DNA from 3 places in the Rothia sp. HC945 genome. Region 1 is predicted to be linked to each of the others. Evidence: predicted binding sites of a transcription regulator. Region 1 holds the regulator's gene; each other region holds the start of a gene.
What was found. The regulator LexA, encoded in region 1, represses DNA repair genes until DNA is damaged. The targets are predictions, from matches to a motif close to TCGAACANNTGTTCGA.

Region 1 (7,123 bases):
ACATCATCTACAGGGCTCCCTTGGTGGAAGGGATACCCTCTACTCGCGGATCCGACTCCACGGCCTCGCGCAACGCTCGGGCCAACGCTTTGAACTCTGCTTCCGCAATGTGGTGGGGATCCCTGCCGGAGACGACGTCCATGTGCAAGCAGATCCCTGCGTGGAAGGACAAGGCTTCCAGGACGTGGCGCACCATAGAACCGGTGAAGTGCCCACCAATCAGGTGAAACTCAAAACCTTCCGGCTCCCCTGTGTGGACGAGAAAGGGGCGACCGGAAATATCCACGACCGCTCGGGCCAGCGCCTCGTCGAGAGGCACCGCGGACTGACCGAACCGACGGATTCCACGTTTGTCCCCCAGAGCTTCCTTCAATGCCTCACCCAGGACGATGGCCGTATCCTCCACGGTATGGTGCACGTCCACGTGGGTATCTCCCGAGCATCGGATGTCCAGATCGATCAGGGAATGCTTGGACAGCGCTGTGAGCATGTGATCGTAGAACGGCACGGTCGTCTCGATACGGGACCGTCCGGTTCCATCCAGGTTGATGTCGACGGAAACCGTGGATTCGCTGGTTTCGCGGCTCATGCTGGCTGTGCGGGCCGGTGATGGGGTCGTCATGACTCTCCTGCGGTCGAGAGGGCTCGGCCCTCACTGTCTGGATCGGTTCCGAAAGTCTCAGGCGTCGGCGGAGTCCAGGTCCCGCCGCCGCTCGATGTGCCTGTCCAGACTATCGAGAAAAGCGGTGGTTTCTTCCTCGGTCCCCGCCGTGACGCGCAGATGCCCCGGAATTCCGACGTCACGAATCAGGACGCCGTCTTCCAGCAGGTCCTGCCACAGCCCGTGGCTGTCCCCCACCCCGCCGAAGAAGACGAAATTCGAATCCGAGGAGGCGGGGCTCAGGCCCAGGTCCCGCAAGTGCTCGACGATGCGGTCCCTCTGTTTCTTGATGTCCTCCACGTTGGACAGAAGCTGCCCGCGGTGACGCAGAGCAGCCAAGGCCGTGGCCTGCGTGACAGCGGACAAGTGGTACGGGAGCCTGACCAGCTTGATCGCATCCACCACGGCGGGAGCCGCCGTAAAGTAGCCGATCCTGGCGCCTGCCAGAGCGAACGCCTTGCTCATGGTTCGGGTGACGATGAGTCGTTCGCGCCCCGGCAACAACCTGAGCGCCGTCCGATCAGGGTCCCTGGCGAACTCGGCGTAGGCTTCATCGACCACGACGATGCCATCGAAGGATGTCGCGGCGTCGTACACGGCCTCGACGACCTCGGGGTCGAGAGCCGTGCCGGTCGGATTGTTGGGGGAGCAGAGGACGGTGATGGCAGGCTTTTGGTCGGCAACTTGACGGGCCGCGGATTCGGGCGACAGCGAGAAATCCTCGGCCCTGTCCCCCGCCACAAATTCCGTATTGGTCCCCGAAGCCAAGAGCGGATACATCGAATACGTTGGGACGAAACTCAAGAGCCGGCGACCCGGACCGCCGAAAACTTGCAGGATCTGCTGGAGAATTTCGTTCGACCCATTGGCCGCCCACAGGTTGTTCTGGTCGAGGCCGTGTCCCACAAAAGCGGCCAGCTCGGAACGGAGCTCCGTGAAATCACGGTCCGGGTAACGATTGAGCGAACGAGCCGCTTCTCGCACTCCTTCGGTCACCGCCTCCACAACCTCGGCCGGCATAGGATGCGTGTTCTCGTTGACGTTCAACGCGTACGGCACCTCGAGCATGGGGGCGCCGTAAGGGGACCGACCTCGAAGGTCGTCCCGGAGGGGCAGGTTGTTCAACGCGTCCAATGAGTCAGTCACCCCACCATGCTAAGGACCGCCGAACCTTACTCCGAAATTATCGGGACAATAAGACGCTGTCCGGGGGTAACCTGTCCGCTGCCCAGATCGTTCAGATCGTTGATCTTGTCCATGGTCACTCGAACATCCGCGCTGGAATCCACGTCCCGAGCGATGTCCCACAGGGTGTCCCCGCTGCCGACGACGACGGATTGCGTGGTCGAGGCGGCATTCTCCGTACCCGCCTGCGCGGTGCCCGGCACGAGGAACATCATGAGAGCCACCGCGAGGACAACGACGGCGGACAGGACCGGCAACCCGAAGAACACGAAACGGCCTCGTCGAGTCAGCGACATGTGTGAGGTTCGGGCACGAGCGGCTCCTACGTGACGGATCCATTCCGCGTCACGGCCCTTGGTCTGAGTAAACGTGCTCATGCGAAGATCCCTTCGTATTCGGCGTGAGTGATGAGAGTTCGAACAGATGTTCGAGTTCGTACGTCTGTTCTACCAAAGTCTTCGAACACTGTCGAGAAAAATAGAACACTTGTTTGATTTGCCACTTCCTCTGGCCTAGCCTGAGGGGTAACGCAAATCGGTTGTACCGGCCGGATCGCATTCCCTCTGGGGAGGACTCCTTCGGTGCGACTTTCAGCAACCGCATCCGAACGGGCGACGGCACGATGATCGTGGTCGCCTGGGCCGTAGTTCCAGTACACACGGGGCGACTGACAACTTAAGCACCTCCAGGGAAGGACGAACCGGTGGCCACCCAGCTTCCTCACCAGGCCAAGCCGCTCACCCCGCGACAGCGCAGAATTCTCGAAGCGATTGCATCGTCCGTCGAGACGCACGGCTATCCGCCGTCCATGCGAGAGATCGGCGACCTGGTCGGGCTGTCCAGCCTGTCGAGCGTGACCCATCAGCTCTCGCGGTTGGAAGCCCTTGGCTTCATCCGTCGCGATCCGAAACGACCGCGAGCCATCGAGGTGCTTTGCGAAACACCCGTGGGTGAAGAGGGTCCTCGGTTCCCGGCCGCCACGGCCCAGGAACCGGCCGTGGCGGAACCATCAAGAGAAAAATCGAACGACAAGGTCGTGCCGCTCTTCCCGGAGAGCCAACCGGATGGGGCAACCGCCCAGGTGCCGCTGGTCGGCCGAATCGCCGCGGGTGTTCCCATCACAGCTGAGCAGCACGTGGACGACGTCGTCGCCCTCCCCCGTCAATTGGTCGGCCAGGGCCAGCTCTTCATGCTCGAGGTCCGAGGAGACTCGATGGTCGAGGCCGCGATCTGCGACGGCGACTGGGTTGTGGTCCGTCAGCAGAGCGACGCGGAGAACGGCGACATCGTCGCGGCGCTGTTGGACGACGAGGCCACGGTCAAGACCTTCCGGCAACGGGACGGGCACACCTGGCTGCTGCCTCAGAACCGACAGTACGAGCCGATTCTCGGAGACCACGCGACGATCATGGGCAAGGTCGTTTCGGTCCTGCGCTCGATGTGAGTCCGGCCCCGGCCAGCTTCACTCGGTCCCGGGCGCGGGGCCCGGCGCGCGTACGCATCGCGCGGTCAGCGTGCACCGGGCCGGAATCAACCGGCGGCGAGCCTCCGCAGGGCCGCGGTGACCGTCGGCAACTTGTCAGTGGTCCACAACGGGGGCAATGCGCTGCGCAGGAACCCGCCGTAGCGTGCGGTGGCGAGTCTGGAATCCAGGACGGCGACGACGCCGCGGTCTTCTTGCGAACGGATCAGCCGACCGGTCCCCTGGGCCAGCCTGATGGCCGCGTGATAGGCCGAGACAGCCATGAATCCATTCCCTCCGGTCTGGCTCACTGCCCTGGCCCGTGCGGAGGAAAGCGGGTCGTCGGGACGCGGAAACGGAATCCGGTCGATGATCACCAGGCGACACGACGCTCCCGGAACATCGACCCCCTGCCACAAGCTCATGGTCCCAAACAGGCAGGTATCGGCGTCTTCCGTGAATTCCTTGACCAGCCCGCGCAAGGAGGATTCGCCCTGGACGAGGACCTCCAGGTCAGAATTGTTCCTCACGTACTCGGCCGCCTGCTCGGCCCCTCGCTTGGACGAGAACAGCCCCAAGGTCCCTCCGCCCGAGGCCTCGACCAGTTGGAGCACCCGCTCGAGCTGTTCCTCAGAAACTCCCCGCGCCGGTTTCGGCAGGTCCGAGGCGAGATACAGCATTCCCTGCTTGGGATAGTCGAACGGTGAGCCCACATCGAGGCCCTCCCACGCGGGCGCCTTCTCGCCTCTGAGACCGAGCGATCCGGCCGCCGAGTCGAAGGAGTGACCGATGGAGAGGGTCGCCGAAGTCAGGACGACCGTACGGTCCTGGAACAAGCCCTCCCGAAGCCTCGAAGCCACCGACAACGGCGCCACGTGAATGGTGGCCGGGTCGGTATCGGCCGCCGCAACGTAGCCGCGTCCCGGCTCCCAGCCCCCAACTCGGCTGATCCACACGACCTCGTACTTGCCGTCGGCGCCGAGCGTCCTCTCCGCCAGCTCGAGGACCTCGGTCAGCCGGGCTCGGGCAGTCTGTCGACCGGCGTCGGCGTCTTTGCCTTCCGGCTTGGTGTCGGACAAAGCCGCGCGGCTCGCGTCACGCACCAGTTCCATGGCCCTCTGCAGATCCGGGGTCAGACCGTGTGCCATGAGCTCCGCGGGCTTCCCGGTGCAGGCGGCGTCCAATGCGTCGGCGGCAGCGGTCAGCGGGTCGTGCGAGGCGCTCGTGTGCTTGCGCACCGCTCTGGCCGCGGAGCGCACCATGACGGGCGAAATCGCTCCGGTCACCGCACCCGTGACCCGATCGACGAGTTCATGGGCCTCATCGACGATCACGGTGTCATGCTCCGGAAGGACACCGATTCCTTCGAAGGCGTTGATCGCCAGGAGCGCGTGGTTGGTGATGACGATGTCGGCCTCGCCGGCCTTCTGTCGCGCCAGTTCCGAGAAGCATTCCTCAACCAGGGGGCACTTGCGGCCGAGGCATTCTGACGCGGTCACGGAAACCTGTCTCCACGCCTTGTCGCTGACCCCGGGCAACAGCTCGTCCCGGTCTCCGGTGTCGCTCGTTTCCGCCCAGGAGCGGAGACGCACGATTTCCTCGGCGAGTCCCGTGCCACCGCGATCCGGATGGCCAGAAGCGGACGCCCCCTCGGAGTTCAGGGAGAAGAGCGCGTTGGGGTCTTCTTCCTCGGGGTACCCGCCCTCGAGTTTGTGCAGACACACGTAGTTGTTCCGCCCTTTGAGCAGGGAGACGTCGACCGGGCGCTCGAGCTGGTCGTCCAAGGTTTCGAGCAGGCGCGGCATGTCTCGGGTGACGATCTGCGCCTGGAGTGCCAAGGTCGCGGTTGCCACCACAATCGGGGACTCGGCGTCGATCGCGCGCCGGATCGCCGGAATCAAATACGCCAACGACTTGCCCGTTCCCGTACCGGCCTGAACCAGCAAATGCTTGTTCGTCTCCAGAGCCTGCGCCACGTGGGCGGCCATGCGCCTCTGCCCGTCACGCCGTTGTCCGCCCGTCCTGTCGACTGCGGTGTCCAGCAGCTCCAGGACGTCCTTGGCGCCCGGCAGCGTCTCCGGTTCCTCACCCGTCGGCGCAGTATTCATGAATCCAGCCTCCGACAGTTCAGGCGTTCGAAATCGTGTATTCGTGCAATTCTGCCGCCATATCCTGACGGACCAGAACGCTCATCCGCGTGCCACCCTCTTCGAACTCTGTCGAGAGGATCTCGGTATCCCACGAGTGCAACCGCGAGACAACCTCTCCGTGGGAGTAGGGCACCAGGAGCTCGAGTCGAACGTCCGGCCTCGGAATGGTGTCCGAGATCAGCTGTTTGAGCTCTTCGATCCCTTCTCCGGTACGAGCCGAGACGACGGCGTGTCGGGGTTCCCGCTGGCGCAGACGCTCAACGACATAAGGATCGGCCGCGTCGGCCTTGTTGAGCACGATGATTTCCGGAACGTCGTGGGCATCCACATCGGCCAGCACGTCGCGAACCGCTCGGATCTGGCCCTCGGGCTCGGGGTGGGAGACGTCGACGACGTGCAGGATGACGTCGGAATCCGCGACTTCCTCCAACGTGGATCGGAAGGCCTCGACCAGCTGCGTCGGCAGAGAGCGCACGAAACCCACGGTGTCCGAGAGCGTGTAGCCAATTCCATCAGGGGTCACAGCCTTGCGGACGGTCGGGTCCAGGGTCGCAAACAGCGCGTTCTCGACGAGCACGCCGGCATCCGTGAGCCTGTTGAGCAGCGAGGACTTCCCGGCGTTGGTGTACCCGGCGATCGCGACTGAAGGAACATGGTTGCGACGACGATTCTGCCGTTTGGTCTCTCGGGCCGGTTTCATCGCCGCGATCTCGCGCCGCAGCTTCGCCATGCGGGAACGAATACGACGCCGGTCCAGTTCGATCTTGGTCTCACCGGGCCCACGGGAGCCGATGCCTTCACCGCCCGCGGCACGGCCACCGGCCTGCCGGGACATGGAATCGCCCCAGCCACGGAGTCGGGGCAGCAAGTACTCGAGCTGTGCGAGCTCGACCTGGGCCTTTCCCTCTCGTGACTTGGCATGCTGGGCGAAGATGTCGAGGATCAACGACGTCCGGTCGATGACCTTGACCTTGACGATGTCCTCAAGGGCACGACGCTGGGAGGGCGCGAGTTCGGAATCGATGATGACCGTGTCCGAGCCGGTCGATTGGACGATCTCCCGAAGTTCCTGGGCCTTGCCCGATCCCAGGAATGTCCCCGGATCGGGCTTGAGTCGACGCTGGACCAGGCCGTCGCGCACCTCGGAGCCGGCGGTCTCGGCGAGCGCGGCCAGCTCCCGCAGTGAGTTCTCCGCTTCGGCCTGCGTTCCTTCCGACCAGATACCAGCGAGAACGACCTTCTCGAGCCGCAGTTGGCGGTATTCCACCTCGGTAACGTCCTCGAGCTCCGTGGAGAGACCCTGGACGCGGCGCAACGCGCGACGTTCTTCCAGTTCCTGCTGGTCGCCGTCTGCAGCGGTCAGTTCCCTGCCCTCGCGGGCCAGTTCAGGGGCTTTGCGATCGAGGATCGCTTCCTCGTGTTCTTCTTCGGCGGAGAATCGACCGAGGACTCGATCCACGCTGGCCCTGAGCTGGGCATCGGTCGGCCGCGAACCGCCCTGGTCCGCGGAACCTGTGGTTTCGTTCTGGGGCATAGTGCCTTTCTTGGGGTAACGCGCGCCTTTCCGGCGACGTCGTCTTCTGCAATTCTATCCGCGTCGCCAAGTCGTGCACCGTGGCGCACGTCGATCTGTGGATGACCGCCCGGAGCAGTGGCGGTCTGCTT
Region 2 (7,123 bases), on a different contig from region 1:
GCCCTTCGATGCCCAGATGGTGCGTCGAGCGCGCATCCATCCATGGTCCACGGCCGAAGGCACACTACGCCCATCGCGCAGGCCGTCCCTGATGCGTTCGAAGTAGACGATGAACGAGTCGGCCGTCTGCCCGATCGCCACGATCAGTCCGGCCACGCCCGCGAGCGACAGCCTGTAATTGACGCCCCACCCGAGCAGGGTAATGGCCTCGTAGGTGACCACCCCCGCGACAAGCAGGGACGCGATCGTCACGAATCCCAGGAGTCTGTACTGGAACAGCGAATACACGCAGACCAGCAGCAGACCGATGATGCCGGCAATGATGCCCATCTGCAGCTGGTCCGTGCCCAGTGTCGCGGAAATCTGCTGTTCGGACTGGATGTCGAAGCTGATGGGCAGCGCACCGTACTTCAGCTGTTCCGACAGGCCCTTGGCATCGTCCTCAGAGAAGTCTCCGGTGATCTGGGCCTTGCCGTCCGCGATCACGTTCTGTGCGCGTGGTGCTTGGAGCACCCCACCGTCGAGCATGATGGCGAAGGAGGCCTTGGGATCTTCCTGGTTCTTGCCGTAGAACCCGTACAGGCGCTGCGTCACGTCCTTGAACACGTTCTTGGCGTGATCGTTGAACGTGATGTTCACGCCCCATTGGCCCGTGCTGACGCCTCCCCCGGACTCGGCCTGGGAGTAGTCGGCCGTCTTGATGTCCGAACCGTTCAGTTCGACCGGTCCCAGAATGTATTTCTGTTGGCCGTCCTCGGAGCACGCGACCACGGCCTTGTTGGGATCGAGCTGATCGTCCTTGCCCGGGTTGGCCGTGCAGTCTCGTTGTTCGTACTGCTTCTGGAGATCCCCGGTGATCCAGTTGGAATCCGATCCGTTCTGGGGGTCGCCGTTCGGATGCGGCAGATCCGCATCCGCGGTGCGTTTGTCCTCGGAGACGGCGCCGCCGTCTCCTTGCATCAGGACGGATCGGAAGGACATCTGGGCCGATGCCTGGATCAGGTCACGGGTCTCCTGGCTTGGAGTGCCCGGCATCGAGACCACGACGTTCCGCCCTGACTGGGTGCTGACCTCGGCCTCGGAAACGCCCGCGCCGTCGACGCGCTGTCGGATGATGTCGACCGCTTGGTCGAGCTGGTCCTTGCTGATGTCGCCGTCGCCGTCGCCGTTAGTGACCTTCGGGGAGAGGATCATCTCCGTGCCGCCGGACAGGTCCAGAGCGAGCTGGGGTGATGCAGAGCCACCCAACTTGGTCGCAGACAGGCCGATGACACCGCCGAGGACCACCACGATGGCGGTCAACAGGAGCAGGGCCTTTCGGGCACTGGACGTGCGCTTTTTCCGAGCCATGAGGATTCCTGAGGATCATAGGTCGAGGTGCTCACCCGTGGGCAAGCACCTCGAAAATTGCGTATGTTCTAGCGGGTCGAGCCGGTGGAATCGTCGCCGCGGGGGTCATCCCTGTACCCCGTGCCGTCCTGCTCCCCCAGGCCTCGGGTCGCTTCGTCGCTCGGCTCGCCGTTGAGCCGCGGTCCGTTCTCGGCAGAGGTCGACGCCGATCCGAAACCGCCTTCGGCGGAGGACTCATTCCCGAAGGCACCGGATCCGCTCTGGGGCTCCTCGGCAACGCCTTGGGCCGCGGCGGCCCGCGCCGCCTCGGGGGTTCCGGGGACCTGACCGTTGTCGTCCAGAACCGTGGTCACGGCTCCGAGATGGACGGTGATCTCCGTCTTGGGGGCAACCTCGACGACCGCACGGTTGGCCTCACGGTCGATCGACACGATGGTTCCGAAGACGCCGAACTGCGTCATGACACGCGTTCCCGGGGTCATCGCGTTCTGGCGTTCCTGCATTTGCTGCCTGGCCTTCTTCTGGCGGCGCATCGGAAGAACGAGGAACACGATGACAACCACCAGCATGAGGCCGAGGAGCAGGAAGTTGGATCCACCGCCCCCGCCCTGGTCGGCTGCCTGCAGGCTTCCGGTCGAGTTGATGGTGGAAAGTAGCATGTGTTCCTTACGTCGGTATCTGGGTTGTTCCCGGTCAGCATCCCACCGGGATAAGGGAAAAACTTTTTAAAGTCTAGAGGACGATTCTGGGTATCCGGTCAGAAACCCTCGCTCAGGATTCCGGTGGTTCGAGGTCCAGGTGCACCCACGCGGAAGGAAGCGCCACACGTCCCCGGGGCGTCCGGCCCATAAGACCTTCGCGCACCAGATAAGGTTCTGCCACCGTTTCCACGGTCTCCGTCTCCTCGCCCACCGCGATGGCCAGGGTCGATAAGCCCACGGGCCCCCCGCCGAATTTGTGGATCAGGGATTCGAGAACGGATCGGTCCAGTCGATCGAGGCCCTTCGAATCGACTTCGTACATGTCCAGTGCGGTCGCCGCAGTCCGAGCATCGATATCGTCCACTGAGTGGACGAGAGCCCAGTCCCGGACCCTGCGCAAGAGGCGGTTGGCGATGCGTGGCGTACCGCGGGATCGCGAGGCGATCTCATGGAAGCCCTCGGTGGTGATCTTCAGGTCCAGGAGACCGGCCGAACGGCGGAGAACGAGCTCGAGCTCCTCCACGTCGTAGAACTCCAGGTGACCCGTGAATCCAAAACGGTCCCGCAGGGGTCCGGGCAGGAGGCCGGCACGCGTGGTTGCGCCGACGAGCGTGAAGCTGGGCAATTCCAGGGGAATCGAGGTGGCTCCTGCGCCCTTGCCGACCACGATATCGACGCGGAAATCCTCCATGGCCATGTAGAGCATCTCTTCCGCGGGGCGCGACATGCGGTGGATCTCATCGAGGAACAGCACCTCGCCGGGCGTGAGCGAGGAAAGGATTGCGGCCAGATCACCCGAATGCTGGATGGCCGGTCCCGAACTGATGCGCAAGGGCGAGCCCATTTCCTCCGCAATGATCATCGCCAAAGTGGTCTTTCCGAGCCCCGGAGGACCTGAGAGAAGGACGTGGTCCGCGCTTTTGCCGCGCAGTTTCGAGGCCTCGAGAACCAGTGACAATTGTTGGCGCACACGCTTCTGCCCGACGAAATCGTCCAGGGCCTTGGGTCGCAACGCCGCCTCGATCGCCTTGTCCTCGGGTTCGACCTCGGCGTCGACCAGCCGCTCCTGTCCCGAGCGCTGCTGGCCCGGCAGATTCTGCGCGTCGTTCTCCGGGAATTGCTGCGTCATTCGTTCCTTTCCGCCCGGCTATTTGGACCGATGGCCCATGCCGCTTGCTCGGCCGAGACCGGCCAGGACACCCCGGAGGGCATCGGGGACCGTCATGGATCCGGCATCGGGCTCGGCCTCGACGTAGGAATCCACCGCACCGGCGGCATCCTTCTCCTGCCACCCTAGGCCCACCAGGGCATCCATAACTTGCGACCGCCACGATGGACCGGTTCCGGCCTGGCCTCCGACGCCCGCGGACGAGGCGTCCCCGTTCTCCGGCTCGGGCAGGACAAGCTTGCCCGCGAGTTCCAGGACAATCCGGCGAGCTCCCTTGGGACCGATCCCGGGAACCTTGCTGAATGCTTTGTCATTGCCCTCCGCGACGGCCTGGGCCACCTCTGCTGGGGTGTGGACGGACACAACGGCCAGTGCGATGCGCGGACCGATGCCGGAGACCGAGAGCATCGTGGTGAACACTTCTCGCTCGCTGTCGTCCCGGAACCCGAACAGGGTCAGTGAGTCCTCCTTGACGATCAGGGAGGTCTCGAGCCGAGCCTGCTCGCCGAGACGCAAGGTCGCCAATGTGCCGGGGGTTGCCTGGACCAGCATCCCGACACCGCCGACCTCGATGACTGCCTCATGGAGGCCAACATGGGTCACGGTGCCCGTCAGAGAAGAAATCATGCATCCATCTTAATCGAACAAAGTTACGAAGGACATTCAGCGGCGCGCCTGTGGACGGACGTCGTCCTCGTAGTCCCCGACTCAGGCTGTGGCGTGCCCTCGAGGCTCCCGCTATTTTCCGCGACGGGAGCGTTCCTCCGCCGCCTTCCACGCCCGCTGTGCCGGCGTCATGGAACCTCCCTTGGCGCGAGCGGGGATCGATCCCTGGTGCGTCTGGACACCGGTACCCATATTGACTCCCGTGCCGATGATTCCGGAGCGCCATCCGTGGCAGATGGCCAAGGCGACGGCGTCGGCGGCGTCGGCCGGCTTCGGCACCGTCTCCAATTCGAGGATGCGGGCCACCATACGCCCGACAGACTTCTTGTCCGCCCTCCCGCTACCGGTCACGGCCGCTTTGACCTCAGATGGGGTGTGCCATGCTACGGGGATGCCAGCGGCGGCAGCGGCCGCAATGACGACGCCGGATGCGTGGGCGGTTCCGATCACGGTGTTGACGGATTCCTGGGCAAAAATACGTTCGATGGCCATCACGTCCGGACGGTAGGTCTCGACCCACCCCTGCATCGCACGCTGGATGTGCAGGACCCGAGCGTCCAATGACTCGCTGGCTTGAGTTCCGGCAGCCCCCGCGTCGACGAATTGCGCTTTGCGGTTCCCGGACATGTCGACCACGCCGAACCCGCACCGTGTGAGCCCCGGGTCGACCCCGAGGATACGCAAAGGACCGGCGGAGGCTGGTGATTCAACGGCTCCGACCGGTCCCTTGTTCATAGCACTCTCCCGAATTCGCTCGGCGACTAGTCGTCGGCTTCGAGCTCTTCTATCACGGCGGGCGAGATGTCCGCGTTCGAATACACGTTCTGGACGTCGTCGAGGGCCTCGACCGCGTCGGCCAAGCGCAGGAACTTGCGTGCGCCCTCGGCATCCAGGTCCACCGTCATGGTGGGCCGCCACTGGGGGTCGTCATTGTTGTAGTCGAGTTCCGCCTCGTCGAGTGCCTTGCGGATCTCCGGAAGGTCGGTGGCCTCGGAAATGACCTCGAACATCTCTTCTTCTTCCTTGACCTCGTCGGCACCCGCGTCGAGAACGGCCATCAGGACGTCGTCCTCCGTGAGGCCGTCCTTCTTGGCCACCTCGACGACGCCCTTGCGCTCGAACAGGAACGAAACCGACCCGGGGTCGGCCATGGTGCCGCCGTTGCGCGTGACCGCGACCCGGACGTCCGATGCGGCACGGTTCTTGTTGTCCGTGAGGCACTCGATGTACAGGGCAGAACCCTGCGGTCCGCGGGCTTCATAGAGGATCTCGGAGTATTCGACGACCTCGCCGGTCAGGCCGGCACCGCGCTTGACCGCGCGGTCGATGTTGTCATTGGGCACCGAGTTCTTCTTGGCCTTGGAAATGGCCAGGTCCAGCGCGGGATTGCCGGAGACATCGGCACCGCCCATGCGGGCGGCCACCTCAATGCCCTTGATGTACTTCGCGAAGGCCTTGGCCCGCTTCGCATCGATCGCGGCCTTCTTGTGTTTGGTGGTGGCCCACTTGGAGTGACCCGACATAGATGTGCTCCTCGAATATAGACAGTGTCCTTGCGCGGCCGTGCCTGTCCGCCCCGACCCGGTTCCCAACGCGGATCCCCTCGACGCATCTCCCGGGCGGCGACAGGGCGTACCGACCACGCACAAGCCTCAAACCATTGTAACGACGCCAGCAAACGACCAGTTGCCGCCGTGTCGAGCCACGGGTGCGGTACCGCCGCACCAGAACGGGAACGGTTTCATCGCGGCCTTGAGGCCGCGACCTCTCGGGCCCGATCGGCCATGGAATCATCGATCCTTGCAGGTTCGAAAGAGCCGAACTTCCGCTCGGCAGCATGACGCACGAGATAGTCGGAGATCCGGGGGTTCTTGGGGAGGAGGGAGCCGTGCAGATAGCTGCCGATCACGTGGTGCACACGGGCTCCCTCGCCGTCGTCGTCAAGGTTGTTGCCTTGGCCCTTTGTCACGGTTCCCAGGCGCTCGACGCCGTCGCCCAGATAGGTCAGGCCTGAGTGGTTCTCATACCCGACGATCGTTCCGAACTCCTCCGACTCGGTCACGATGTTCCCGATCAGGCGTTCCTCGCTGCCCACGGTGTGGGCGTCGAAGAGCCCGATCCCTTGGAGCACCTCGCCCCCGACCGTGGTGAACTGGTTCCCGAACAGCTGGTAGAGACCACAGATGACCAGCATCGGGGCCCCGGACTCGGCCGCGGACCGCACCACGGGTGCGATGCGGTGGAGATCGTCCTGGATCACGGTCTGCCCGGAATCCTGGCCCCCTCCGCCCACGAGAATGTCGAAGTCCTCGGGAAAAACATCGCCCGGGTTGTAGTCGACGATTTCGGTGCCCAATCCGTGAGCGTGCGCCCTCCTGGAGAGGGACAGGACGTTGCCCCAGTCGCCGTAGATGTTCATGTCCCGCGGATACAGCTGCAGGATCTTCAGGGTCTTCTCGGTCATCCGATATCAGCCACCTCGGTGGTCTTGGCCAGCTCCCGACGAAGGGCGAGCATGGACGTATACGTGCAGAATACCCGCATGGGCTTGTCCCCCGATCCGCGGACGAATTCATCCAGGGCGCTCGGAAGGTCAGTGTTGACGGCACGCACGGGGACGTCGTCGTGTTCCAGGCGCAAGGCCATGTCGTAGGCGCGCGTCCCCGAAACCACGTCCACACCGCCGTGCTGCAAGGATTCGAAGTCGACGTCCCACAACCAGGAGACGTCCCGGCCGTCCGCGTATTCGTCGTTGATCGTGATCATGGTCGCGTAGTCCTTGCCCGTGGCCGAAGCCAAGGACAAGCGGAAGCCCGCCGGATTCTTCACGAGCAGCAGTTGCAGGCTGCGGTCCCCGACCCGGACGGACTCCCCACGCCCGAATGCCGGAGTGACCTTGGACAGTTCGGCCAGCAGCGCGGCCTCGTCGGCGTCCTCCCCCATGATTTCGAGGGTCAGCGCCAGGGCACCCGCGGCGTTGTAGATGTTGTAGATGCCGTAGAGGTTGATGTCGGTCGTGACCTCCCGGTCACCGATCATCAGGTGAGTCCTGGTGCCCTCGAAGGAAGTCAGCGCGACCGAGGCTTCCGGCAGGTTCTCCGCCTGCTGGGGAGTCCGGTTGTCCCGCATTTCGTCGTCAGAGGGGAAGCGCGACCGAAGGCCCTCGGACAGACCGTAGTAGGCGACCTCCGTGCCATCCTCGACATCCTGGGAGATCCGGCGGATTCGCGGATCCTCC
Region 3 (7,123 bases), on a different contig from region 1:
CGGTCTCCCGTCCGGGTGCGGCAGTCCGGAAGAGGGTTGTGAGGCCGCGGTGAGCAATGTCGAAGCGAATCCCCAGGAGGCCGTGTGCGCCTCGGACCCGGACCGCGGCCGGTTCTCGGCGGGGTTGCGCGACGGAGTCACGGTCGAACGGTGCGAGGCGGGCGTCGTCGAAATCCTCGAGCCCCGGAAGGTACCCCTGGGCGGGCCGCGAGCGATGACGGTGCAGCGCGCCCTGCCCCAGAGGGCCAGGTCGCTCATCGGCGCCTGGTGCTTCGTGGACGCCTTCGGCCCGGACGACGTCGCCCGCACGGGTGGCATGAGAGTGGCCCGGCATCCGCACACCGGTCTGGCCACGGTCTCGTGGTTGTTCGAAGGCAGCATCGACCACCTCGATTCCGCGGGCCACTGGGCCACGGTCCGGCCGGGCGAGGTCAATTTGATGAATGCGGGCCGGGGCATCACTCACTCGGAATTCTCCTCGGTGGAGACCACGACCCTGCACGGGCTCCAGCTCTGGTACGCACTCCCGGAGGCCGCCCGCTTCTCCGAGCCGGACCTCGATTCGTTCCGTCCGGACCCCATTCGAGGCCAAGGCTACGAGGCGTTGGTGTTTCTGGGGTCTCTGCTCGGGCGGAGCTCCCCCGTCCGCACGGCCCTTCCTCTGACGGGCGCCGAGCTGCGTCTCGAACCCCACGCCGAAATCGAGATCGCCGTTCCGGAAGACCACGAGCACGGCCTGGTCCAGGTCAGCGGACCCGTATGCGTCAACGACGTTCCCGTGCCGCAGAACGCGATCGGGTTCGTTCCCACGGGTCACCGGTCGATCAGAATCAGCGCGGGAGCGGAACCCGCGCTCGCCCTGCTCATCGGTGGCGAGCCCCTCAACGAGCAGATCCTCATGTGGTGGAACTTCGTGGGACGCAGCCACGAGGAGATCCTCCGATGGCGCAATCGGTACATGCGCGAAATGGGCTTCCGGGATGGGGGCCAGGAGGACGAGGACGAGCGGAATGCTCCCGACGCCTTCGCCACGGCGTCGGCGCCCGTTGCCGGTTCCGAGCCTGTAGAGGACCAATCCCGACTCCAATTCGGCCATTTTCCCCCGGGCACTCCCGCGCCCCTGCCCGCCCCGGAGATTCCGCATACACGTTTGAAGCTCCGCGGCTGACACGGCCTCGGCCGCGGAGGGAAGCAGTACAGAAGGAGTAGCAACCATGACACATCCGACCTCAGATGATCCTCACGTGGTCCGCGGCCGGCAGGAAGGTCGGGAGGCCTTCGAAATCCACGTCGACGATTCCGGGGAGCCCGCCGGATTCACACAATTCGTGGACCATGAGGGACCGAACGGCGAACGCGCCCGCATCTTCCCGCACACCTTCGTGGACGAGAAGTTCTCTGGCCAAGGCCTCGCCTCAGCCCTGGTCCGCCGGGCCCTGGACAAGAGCATCGAGGAGGGGTTCACGATCGTTGCCGTCTGCCCCTACGTCAGAACCTGGATCCGCCGGCATCCCGCGTACGAGGAATTCTCCACGGCGCCAGCTCCCGAGCACCTTCAGGCCCTCGACTGACGTCTCCTGCTCGGCCGGCTGGGCGGGGCTGCCGCGCGAGGTGGCTTTTGCGCCAAGCCCCGGCGCGAGGTAGCAGTTTTGTGCGGTTTTTCCCGTCAAAACCGCACAAAACTGCCACCTCGGCCGTCGGCCGCCTGACCGACCGGCCCGTTTCGCACCTCTGCACCTCTGCGCCCCTGCCCCATTCCCCTCCCGGATCAGCCGGCCTGCTTTCTGAGGGCCGAGGGCAAGAAGGGCAGCGGCGTCTCCCCCTCGACGAGCGCGGTCAGGTCCCACGCCTGAATCGCCGTCAGCGAGATTCCGCGTGGTCCCGTGCGTCGGGTGGTTCCGTGGATCAGCATCATCGGGGTTCCGAACAGGTCCGGCCCCGTGAGCTGTTGCGCTTCGTCGAAGAACGCGGTGTCCACGCACCCGGTGCCGTCGTCGAGGGAAATGAAGACCACGCGTTTGCCGTTCTTCATGGGCGGGGTCATGGTCGAAACCCGCACGCCCACGACCCATACCTCGGACTTGTTGCGCATCCTGATCAGATCGGCCGCACGGGTCAACGGCCACGTCCTGGTCCTCTCGCGGTATCCGACCATCAGGTGCGCGGAGACGTCCAAGGCCAGCAAGTCCAGTTCGGTGCGCACGGTCGAGGTCACGTCGCTGGTGTCCCTGGCTTCGTACGGGGTTTCGAGGTGGGCACCCAGGGGCAAGGAGAGCTGCACGGGCACGGCCTCGACCACCCCGGGCCGGTCGGCGGCGTCGGGCGCCCCGGTCACGAGGTCGCGCTGGGACCCGCCCTCGGAACCCACGACGACGCCGCCCCCGGCCCCCTGCTGGCGGACGCCGCGGAAGACCTCGACGTCGAGAGCACCGACCGCGGCCAGCCGGTCGAGCGTGGGCTTGTGGGGTCGGGCGCGGGCTTTCAGATCCGCCACGGAGACGTACGGTGCCCGGGCCGTGATCCTGTCGATCTCGGCCCCGCTGATTCCGGACAGCTGAGTGAGGGGCAAGCGGATCCCCCACTTCTCGACGCCGGGGCCTCCCCCGGTCTCGGCTCCACGGTCGCTCACGACTCCCCGCCCGACACCCGCGCCCGCATCTGCTCCAGAACCAGCGACGCGCTCCACGCGGTAGTTCCGACCGGATCGATTGACATCCAGGGGCAGCAGCTCGATGCCCAGGCGCCTGGCCTCGGCGAGGATCAGTCGCTGAGGGTACATCCCCGGGTCGTGTTCGAGCAGTCCCGTCATGAAGTGCGCCGGGTAGTGGGTCTTGAGCCAGGCGGATTGGTAGGTCGGGATCGCGAAGGCGGCGCCATGGGCCTTGCAGAATCCGAAGGATCCGAAGGCCGCGAGCGCCGTCCAGGTCTTGTCGATGACTTCTCGGGAGTAGCCTCTGCGGGCGGAGTGGAGGCGGAAGTATTCTTCGACGTCGTCCTGGGCCGGACTCCCCAGTTTCCTGCGGAATTCGTCCGAGGCCGCGAGGCCGCATCCTGTCATGGTGCTGAAGACGTTGAGGATCTGTTCGTGGAAGACCATGACCCCGGAGGTTTCCTCCAGATAGGGCACGAGGTCTTCTGCGATGTAGTTGGGGGTTGCGAATCCGTGACGGGATTCGAGGTACGGCCGGACCATGTCGGATTGCATGGGACCGGGGCGGAAGAGGGAGATGTCGATGATGAGGTCGCCGACGCTCGAGGGTTGCATCTTGCCGATGAGCTCGCGCTGACCTGGGGATTCGATCTGGAAGCAGCCGAGGGTCCGGGTGGACTGGATGAGGTCGAAGGTTTTCGGGTCGCGGGTGTCGATGGTTTCGAGGTCGGGTTTGTGACCTTCGGTGCGTTCGATCTCCTGGAGCGTGTATGCCATCGAGGACTGCATGCGGACCCCGAGGATGTCGAGTTTGAGCAGGCCCATGGGGTCCATGTCGTGCTTGTCGAATTGGCTCATGGGCAATCCCATTCCGGAGGGTTGAACCGGGGTGCGCCGAAGGAGCGAGGCGTTGGAGAGGATCACGCCGCACGGGTGCATCGACAGGTGGCGCGGGAGGCGGTCGAGCCTTTCGGTGAGGTCGATGAGCAGGTTGACCTTGGGGTCTTCGCGGGCTTCCCGACGCAGTTCGGCCAGTTCGGGTTTGGTCTCGAGGAGTTCGCGCAGCTCTCCGGCGGGGACGCGCCAGATGGTTTTGGCGATGCGGTCTGTCTGCTCCGGGGTGAGGCCGATGGCGCGGGCGGCGTCCCTGACCGCTCCGCGGGCGCGGTAGCCGTTGTGCATGGACATGAGGCTGACGCGGTGGTCGCCGTAGTGGTCGAAGACGAGCCGGTAGATTTCGTGGCGTCGCGCGGATTCGACGTCGATGTCGATGTCCGGCAGGGTGGATCGTTTGTCCGAGAGGAACCGCTCGAAGACCAGCCCGTATTCGAGGGGGTCGACCACCGAGATGTTCAAGAGGTAGTTGACCAGGGATGACACCCCTGACCCGCGCGCCGCGTGGCGGATCCCCAGGGATTCGATGAGCCCGGAGACGTGCCCCACGGTCAGGAAGTAGGCACAGAATCCGAGGTTCTCGATGGTGTCGAGCTCCCGGTCGAGGCGCTCTCGAGGTGTCTCCCAGTCGCGGCGGGCCAGGCCGGGTCCGTAAACCGTCCGGTCTGCCTCCGTGCCGTACACGCGTTCGAGGGCGGCTTCGCAGCGGGCTCTGAGTTCGGCCGCTGGGGCGCGCGTGACTCCGGTCAGGTGTGCCTCGGGCACGGTGGGTGTCCCGTACCCCATGTCCGTGGCGGGGTCGATGGAGCACCGGTGGGCGAGCTCTGCGGTGAGTGCGATGAGTTCCGACGCCGTGACGCCGGCGTCCGCGGCCCGTGCGATCTCTGCCGCGATGGATCCCATGTCCTGAGGGGATTTGAGCCATCCTTGCCCGTTGACCTGGTGGGTTCCTTCCCCGAGTGCGGTGAGGCCGCGAGCGGCGTCGAGGATATCCGCGGTCACGGCTTGGTCCTCCGCAGCGTAGCGCACGGCGTTGCTGACGACGGCGCCCACCCCGCAATCTGCCGCGATGCCGAGCATGCGTGCCGCGTGGGATATACTTCGGCGCTCTCCCGGCTTGGTCAGGTGGTTGACGAGGTTGACCCGCAGACGGTTCTCCCCCACGAGTTTGCGCCATTCCTTCAGGCTGGCCCGGGCCGAGCGGTATTTGCGGGCCGCCGCCAGTCTTCCGTAGTCGGATTCCGGGCCGAGCAGGACCGTGAAGTGGCCTTCGCCCATCGCGACGACTCGGCCGAGATCGGCGGCCGTGATGCGGGGCCTGTCCCCCAGTCGTGCGGGCTCGGTGCGTTCTCTGGCCCGATGCGCCCGGGTGACGAGCTGGCAGAGATCTCCGTACCCGGCCCCGGCGTCGTGCCCGTCGGCGAGCAGTACGACTCGCCCGACGATTTTCCGGTCGGACGGGTCCGCGAGCGCAAGATCCACTCCGAGCACGGGGGCGATGGAGCGCTCCATACAGGCCCGGACGTGTTTGACGGCGCCGTAGAAACCGTCCCGGTCGGTCACCCCGAGGTGGGTGGCCCCGTGTGCCACGGCGACGTCGGCGAGTTCGGCGGGTGCGGAGACGCCGTAGTGCGCACTGTAGGCGCTGTAGGTGACCAGGTGCGGAAACTTCACGCCTTAATCGAACATATATTCGAATAATAAGTCAACGCGGCCGAGCCGAGGTGTTCCGTGCGCCCCACTGCCTCGGCCAAATTGCCGATGACGTGACGTCGGGGCCGCGCAAGCGCCTCCAAGGTGGCGGTCACCCGATTCGGAGGCGGTTGGCCCCGTTAGGAGGCGGTTGCACCCCCTCCTAACGGGGGTAACACCCTCTCAATCGGGAAACCACCGCCCAAGAGGACCCTGCGCACCCATTGCAACCCGTGGGCACGCCAGAGAGCCGGCACGAGGTAGCACTCTTGAGCAGAACCCGACCCGACGTGGCAGTTTTGAGCGCCTCCACAGCACGAGGTGGCAGGTTTGTGCAGTTTTGGCCGCAAAAACCGCACAAACCTGCCACCTCGCAAGAAAAGCCGCACAAACCTGCCGCCTCACGGCCCAGCATCGCGTGCGCACTCAGCCAAGGTTTGACGAGCTGGTCAGACAACCAGAATATGAGATTGCGATAACCTCTCTGAAGGCTTATATCGAGCAAGCAGTCCCTTGGTCATCCGCCACTGGGGGTTTGTTCGATCAGGTACTTGTCTCCATGACGGATGAGTCGTAAGAGCACTTGGCCGAGATGATGGTGAGCGCCGTTCACTTCCAGCAAGTTGGCGGACCGGGCACATCTGGCCCACGCCCCGATCAGGATCCTTCGGCGAGACGCCACACCGCAGGATACCCCGCGAGGATCCCGCCCTAACGAGTCTCCCCCGCCGCCCCGACCCCGGGGCCCCACCAGGATTTGCCCTCGAAGTGCTCCACGGTTTCCGCTTCGGGGACGCATTCGTTGCTCAGTTCCCCGATGCCCTCGATGCGAACCGTGACCCGATGGCCGGCCTTGAGCCAGAAGCGGCGGGGCTTCTTGGACATTCCCACGCCGGCGGGTGTTCCGCACGCGATCACGTCGCCGGGCTCCAAGGTCATGAATGTACTGAGGTAGGAGACGATCTGGGCCGGAGTGAAAATCATGTTGGCCGTGGTCCCGGACTGCATGACCTCGCCGTCCACGAGGCATTCGATGGCGAGTCCTTGCACGGGGTCGACCTGGTCCTTGGCAACGATGTGCGGGCCGAGGGGCGTGCTGTGGTCCCAGTTCTTTCCCTGAAACCACTCGCTCGTGCGCCCTTGCCAGTCGCGGACCGAGATGTCGTTGAACACGGTGTATCCGGCGATGGCATCCAGTGCTTCTTCCTCGTTTGCGCGCCGTACGGACCTGCCGATCACCACGCAGAGCTCGGCCTCATAGTCGATCTTGGTCGATTCCGCCGGCATGGCAATGGGATCGTCCGGCCCCACGAGCGAGTTCGAGTACTTGGTGAAGATGGTGGGGTACTGGGGAAGCTCAGCACCGACTTCTTCCGCGTGATCGTGATAATTCAACCCCACACAGAGAATCTTTCCGGGCTCCAGCGGCAGGACGTCCGTCGTGGAGCGCACGTGCGGCAAATCGCTGGTTCCGAGATTCGAGTAGAACTTCTCCCTCGCGGCGTCGTTCCCCTCCTGGAAGAGGCTGCTGTCCACTACGCTCGCCGGTCCGACCTCCGGCAGATAGTAGCGATTGCCCGAGACTTCGACCCAGGTGTACAAGCCGGTCTGCTGCTCGAACAGGCTCTCGACGTATGCGCGCCCCATTTTCATTGCTCAACCACCTCACGTGACGGAAACTTCGTTTCAGGCTACAGGTTCTCGACCACGTCCCATCCCCCTGTTGCACGGTCTCGCTCCAGATGAAGCGTCCGCAATTCCCGATCCCGCACAGCACCCCGACGTCGCCTGGCCCCCGCCGGAAGATCGACCGTCACCTGGACCTGCCACATCTCCCGATCCACCAGGTACGGGCACTGATTCTTCGGGGCACGGTCGACCTCGGTC

Region 2: ruvA (Holliday junction branch migration protein RuvA) is a predicted target of LexA. The motif match lies at 3,860-3,875, and genes of this name have one in related genera.
Region 3: AB0Y14_RS01095 (DNA polymerase III subunit alpha) is a predicted target of LexA. The motif match lies at 5,226-5,241, and genes of this name have one in related genera.

The regions. Positions count from the first base shown of each region.
Region 1 is NZ_JBFCSN010000002.1:27,313-34,435, forward strand. Features, by position in the region: gene hisH (imidazole glycerol phosphate synthase subunit HisH) at 1-7, opposite strand, end outside; gene hisB (imidazoleglycerol-phosphate dehydratase HisB) at 8-622, opposite strand; gene AB0Y14_RS08720 (histidinol-phosphate transaminase) at 680-1,807, opposite strand; gene AB0Y14_RS08725 (LysM peptidoglycan-binding domain-containing protein) at 1,834-2,223, opposite strand; gene lexA (transcriptional repressor LexA) at 2,550-3,290, shown strand; gene AB0Y14_RS08735 (ATP-dependent DNA helicase) at 3,377-5,416, opposite strand; gene hflX (GTPase HflX) at 5,436-6,992, opposite strand.
Region 2 is NZ_JBFCSN010000001.1:273,541-280,663, reverse strand. Features, by position in the region: gene secD (protein translocase subunit SecD) at 1-1,350, opposite strand, end outside; gene yajC (preprotein translocase subunit YajC) at 1,419-2,009, opposite strand; gene ruvB (Holliday junction branch migration DNA helicase RuvB) at 2,122-3,180, opposite strand; gene ruvA (Holliday junction branch migration protein RuvA) at 3,199-3,846, opposite strand; gene ruvC (crossover junction endodeoxyribonuclease RuvC) at 3,958-4,620, opposite strand; gene AB0Y14_RS01170 (YebC/PmpR family DNA-binding transcriptional regulator) at 4,647-5,408, opposite strand; gene AB0Y14_RS01165 (type 1 glutamine amidotransferase) at 5,627-6,349, opposite strand; gene AB0Y14_RS01160 (MurT ligase domain-containing protein) at 6,346-7,123, opposite strand, start outside.
Region 3 is NZ_JBFCSN010000001.1:254,074-261,196, reverse strand. Features, by position in the region: gene AB0Y14_RS01105 (pirin family protein) at 50-1,168, shown strand; gene AB0Y14_RS01100 (GNAT family N-acetyltransferase) at 1,215-1,571, shown strand; gene AB0Y14_RS01095 (DNA polymerase III subunit alpha) at 1,769-5,218, opposite strand; gene AB0Y14_RS01090 (fumarylacetoacetate hydrolase family protein) at 5,948-6,883, opposite strand; gene AB0Y14_RS01085 (hypothetical protein) at 6,928-7,123, opposite strand, start outside.